DNA from 2 places in the Psychrobacillus sp. FSL H8-0487 genome. Region 1 is predicted to be linked to the other one. Evidence: riboswitches for the same ligand, from Rfam matches in the RefSeq annotation. Region 1 holds a riboswitch; the other holds the start of a gene.

The links. Region 1 has a riboswitch for cyclic di-GMP ahead of MHI47_RS10630 (GGDEF domain-containing protein). Riboswitches for the same ligand answer to the same signal wherever they lie in the genome.
Region 2: it holds a riboswitch for cyclic di-GMP, as region 1 does, so the genes downstream of both, MHI47_RS03660 (DUF5305 family protein) here and MHI47_RS10630 (GGDEF domain-containing protein) in region 1, are expected to answer to the same signal.

The regions. Positions count from the first base shown of each region.
Region 1 covers NZ_JBBOZA010000001.1:2,092,336-2,094,805, forward strand. Annotated here, with positions in the region: gene MHI47_RS10625 (hypothetical protein) at 187-474, opposite strand; gene MHI47_RS10630 (GGDEF domain-containing protein) at 763-1,608, opposite strand; cyclic di-GMP riboswitch class I at 1,626-1,709, opposite strand; gene MHI47_RS10635 (hypothetical protein) at 1,913-2,470, opposite strand, start outside.
Region 2 covers NZ_JBBOZA010000001.1:756,799-759,268, reverse strand. Annotated here, with positions in the region: gene MHI47_RS03665 (sensor histidine kinase) at 1-661, opposite strand, end outside; gene MHI47_RS03660 (DUF5305 family protein) at 831-1,193, opposite strand; cyclic di-GMP riboswitch class II at 1,166-1,249, opposite strand; gene MHI47_RS03655 (S8 family serine peptidase) at 1,753-2,470, opposite strand, start outside.

The DNA.
Region 1 (2,470 bases):
GAACTCTTCCTCCACAATCTAGACCAATTGCTGAACAACAGTTAAACAACACTCTTTAACTAAACTACCGCTTTAGTTCAATAAGAAAAAAGCTTTACTCCTTCTTGAAGTAAAGCACCTGTCAGTTGTATATGTTCTCCTTTAATTAAAACACATTGACTTTGAGTAGTGTTCTCACCTCTGAATTCAAGACCAACGCGAGAATACTTCGACTTCATAGTGTTCTAAGTCATCTTTAGACAATTTGGCTTTTAAATACTTTTCAACTTCAGGTATATCATTTTTATCGTATACATCTATCCATATAATCGGATCAGTAATCCCAATTTGACTACTTTGTACTTCATATTTATCAAACAAAGTATTTACAACCAGCTCTGTATTATATGGCTCCTGTTGCGAGTACCAAAATACTCCAGACATTACAATAATACTCGCCAAAATTAGTGTTCCAAGTTTTCTTTTAACATCCATTTTTTTCTCCTTCGTCATTTGTTTATTAGCAAATTCACTATAAAATAAAAAACTTCAATTAAGATAAATAGTTGATAAATCAATTATACAATATTACCCCTGAAATATATCGTAACATTCAAATAATATTGATTGTTTCGAAAATCGAATCTTCAACTAAACTGCGGCGTTAGTTGAACGAGAAATGCTTTACTCTTTCTTGAAGTAAAGCACCCGTTAGTGCAAAAATAAGGTATTTACTTAAAATAGTAGGCTCTTATAAAATAAAATTTATTATCAAAAGTTCTATCAACTAATAATTGCTATCTGATTTCTACCGTTTTCTTTTGCTTTATATAACGCATTATCCGACTTTTTAATAAATTCTTCTGCGGTGTCCCCATTGAAAAAAGATACTCCAACGCTGATGGTAAAATGAATACGTTCATTTTTATAAAAGAACTCTGATTTTTCAACAGCCTCACGTATACGTTCTGCTATTATTAGCCCTTCAGTAACATCGGTGTTTGGCAGAATAACTGCGAATTCTTCGCCGCCAAACCGAACGAAAACATCAGAGTTTCTTAGGTTATTTCCAATAATTCCTGAAGTATGCCTAAGAGCTTCATCCCCACCTTGATGACCATAATTATCATTAACTTTTTTGAAATTGTCTATGTCTAACATCATGAAAACTAAAGAACCGTTCATCTTTTTATAAATAGGAATAGATTTTTCCATAAAAAGTTCTAAATATCTTCGATTATAAATACCAGTTAATGAATCTGTAATGGTCAGCTCTTCTACTTTTAGAAGTAGTTTATAAGATTTGTTTATGAAGTATCCAATAGTTAGAATAATAGACCAATTAATGAGTGAACCTAAAATAAGTGCATTAATTTCGTTATTATCTGGGTTAATTTTCTGTCCAAACTCTGTTGTGTACTTCAAAAAGCTATAAAAGACTCCAGACCCTATGATTACTTTCCACTTAGGATACATGTTTGAAATCAAGATAATTGGAATCAGAGAGAGTGACCATATAAATGGATATTTTTCACTTGCTTCCTCAGTCAAAATCGTATCAATAAAAACAAGAACAACAGTAAATAAAAAAATTAAAATAAATGAGTATTTAAAGCGTTTTCTATTCAATTACTATCCTTACTCCTTTCGGTAACCCAGCCATCATAGCTTAATGCTTTAGACCTGTGGTTTTGCGTCATTATCTTTCGATAATTTTGCTTTTTTCAATAGAGTTGCTAAGTAAATAAGTATACAACAGTCGAAGTTAATAGATACCACTTTTTTACTTTTAAGGTCCAAAGAGCATAAATCGATCATAATTTGTAATAGAGGGTGATACTAATCCTTCTTAAACTAACCTGCTGCTTTAGTTCAATAAGAAAAAAAGGCTTTACTCCTTCTTGAAGTAAAGCACCCGTTAGTTGAAGATCGCTTAATGTTTCACTGGACCATAAAAGGGATTTTTATTAATATCCGTTATAAATTCAATTGCTTTTGCTTGATACATTTTATCACGGTATTCATAAGTAATGACAATATCTCCGACAAACACCGCAGGTGTTATTTGAACACTTACTCTGACCATAAGATTGTTATTAATTACGTCATAATCAATAACGCTGCCAAAACCTATAACCTCAAATAAATGCGTTGATTCTATTGACTTAGTATCTACAATGAATCCTTTGTCAACCAAGGTGATTTCGGCTTTTTCAGGAGTTAATTTTGTTTTTACGTTTTTATTGATAATTGCTAAAGGATTATCGACAACGACATCAATCAATCCATTTGTGTAGCTATAAACATAAACTTCTTCATCTCGTACACCAGAACCATAACCTTTTGTTAAAGTTATGATTAATTCCTTTTTTCCATCTTCGTTTATGTCTTGGTAAAAAATTTTGGGGGCATAGGTAGGATTTGTAACATTTATCCAAAAAGGTCTGAAGTAAGTCTCTCCTTTGAAATCAAGTTTAAAGTCCCGATATAA
Region 2 (2,470 bases), 1.3 Mb from region 1:
AAATATGTGTAAAGGCGTTCTTTTGTTGCCTTATATACTCCCAGTCTCTTGTTAAATCCATATCTAAATTTCTATTAGTTGTCTCATTCGAAGTATAGTTTTTTTGAGAGGTATAATCCTTTATCCAAAAGAAGGCCATATCCTTTTGCATGCATTTCATCAATGCTAGCGTCATGGTCTCTGTTAGCTTTTTTGGACTAATATTGGAAGAGTGGGATTCCAACAAGTTATATAAGGACATAATTTGCTTTAATGTCTCCTCGTATATCTCATTCATATTTGCTAGCTTATTATTTGCCTGGTGTAGCTCTTCTATGTGTTCCCTTAATTCTTTTGTTAATCTAGAAAACAAACCTATTAGCATCGTTATTAATATAAAGCCGAGATAGATATAGGATTTCCCTTCTAGAAGCATGAATATATTATTTTTCTGTTGTGCAATATATGTTGCACTTACTAGACAAAATGTTAATATTCCCCAACAAAATAGCGGGGTTAAAAGGATTGCTGCAACAAGTATCGGATTCAATGCATACCAGCTAAATGGACTGTAAACGCCACCAGTAAATATGAGCAACAAAGTCATACCAAACGTTTCAATTAAAACAATTGTTTTTACTATATTTGTATTCTCCAGATATCTCCGTTGTAATCCCGTCAATATCCATGCTGCAATACATAGAGATCCAACAGCACCAACTTTAAAAATGAGTGAGGGTTGAGATCCAGATAAATAGAGAAATGAAGTCAAAATAAGTGAAACGTATCTATAGAGAAATAATAAGTTCAAATTACTGGAAAGATACTTTTTAATAAAAGTTTCAATCGGATTAACTCTCCGCATACACGTTACGAAAAGCTGAAACATTTGTAGTAGTATTTCGAACTAGCTCTCTACCTGCCGACTCATAGCTATATACATAATTGCCTTCTACTATAAAAAAAATGGGACGACCTTCATCCAGATTCTTGTTTAAAAATATCGGAAGCTTTTTTTCATCAGCCAGTTGGAGAATCGACTTAAATGAATTTAAATTAATAATTGACCTGTTGGAGCCAGTCATTTTCTGTGTCACTGTAATAATTCGTTTACCATACTCTTTGCTAATCCTAAACCCCTCCCCTCTAATAATAAAAGCCCAATTAAATTGAGCAATAAGCTCACATCTAATCAGGCCGGTTGCACCAATCACTCCATACGTCCTAGGTGCCCAGATACAGAACGCACTTCACAGTTTCCAAATTTTTATCTTTTATATAGTTCAGTATAACCAGTTCATTTAGAATATAACGTTACTTTGTGCGGTTATGGAGGTTCTTTTTTTGTCGTAAAACCAAAGGCATTGTCTCCCTTTGTATTTATATTAGATTCCATTAACTATATAACTCTTTATATTGTGCTGGTTGTTTGCTATTTAAAGAATTACTTTCTTTCATTTGATGAATAAGCTCTCTCGGTAGATTGATACTCGCTGAACAGAGATATTTACTTGTAGAACGGAAGTTTGTTCTATTTCTTTAGGATGGTGAAAAAGGAGTTCAATATTTTAATGCTATTAGCTAGAATTTTCTTTCATCTGGCATTTGCTCTCCATGGGACGTTAATGGGGTTCAGTGATGATACTTGGGGCTCTTCTTGAGTTACTTTCAGTAAATGGAAATATACTGGCGGAGCAGGGATTTTGCGGTTTTCATAATAGAACAAAATTAACTCTCCTTCCGCCTTTTAGGACAGAAGGAGAGTTAATTACTTTATTTTAATCCACCCATAAAATTAGTGAATATTTTCGCAGCATGGGCGCGAGTTGTCGGATCTGCCGGTTTAAATTTACCATCAGAACCATCCACTACTTGTAGCTCATAAAGCATAGAGATCGCATTGATTGTTTCTTCGTCGTAGGCAGCAATATCAGAGAATGGTGCTATTTTAGTAGCTACATATTTTTTACCTGTTTTAGATGCATATGCACGTTCAATCATTAAAGCAAGCTGCGCACGCGTCACTTTTTCAGAAGGTTTAAATTTCCCATTCTCCCCTTTGATAATGCCGAATTTAAAGCCTGCAGCAATTTCTGATTTTGTTTCTGTCGCATAACTTGCGATATCCGAGAATGGTGCTGCTTCTTGTGTTTCTAATTTTAATGCACGAACGATTAACGATGTTGCTTGTGCACGTGTTAAAGATTGTTCTGGTTTAAATGAGCCATCTGGATATCCCTTCATAAAGCCTAATAATGCAGCTTTTTGGATATAATCCGCAGCCCAATGTTTAGCAGGTACGTCTGTAAATATGATTGGTTTTGGCGTTGGTGTCACTGGTGGTGTAGGTTTTACTGGATCTGGCTTAGTCGGACTTGGATTTGGTGCTCCAGGGCTTCCACCTCCGCCTCCAGGATTTCCTGGGTTACTTGGCGTTCCTGGATCTGTTGTTGGTGGATTTGTAACTGTCACATTTACCGTTACTTCCTTG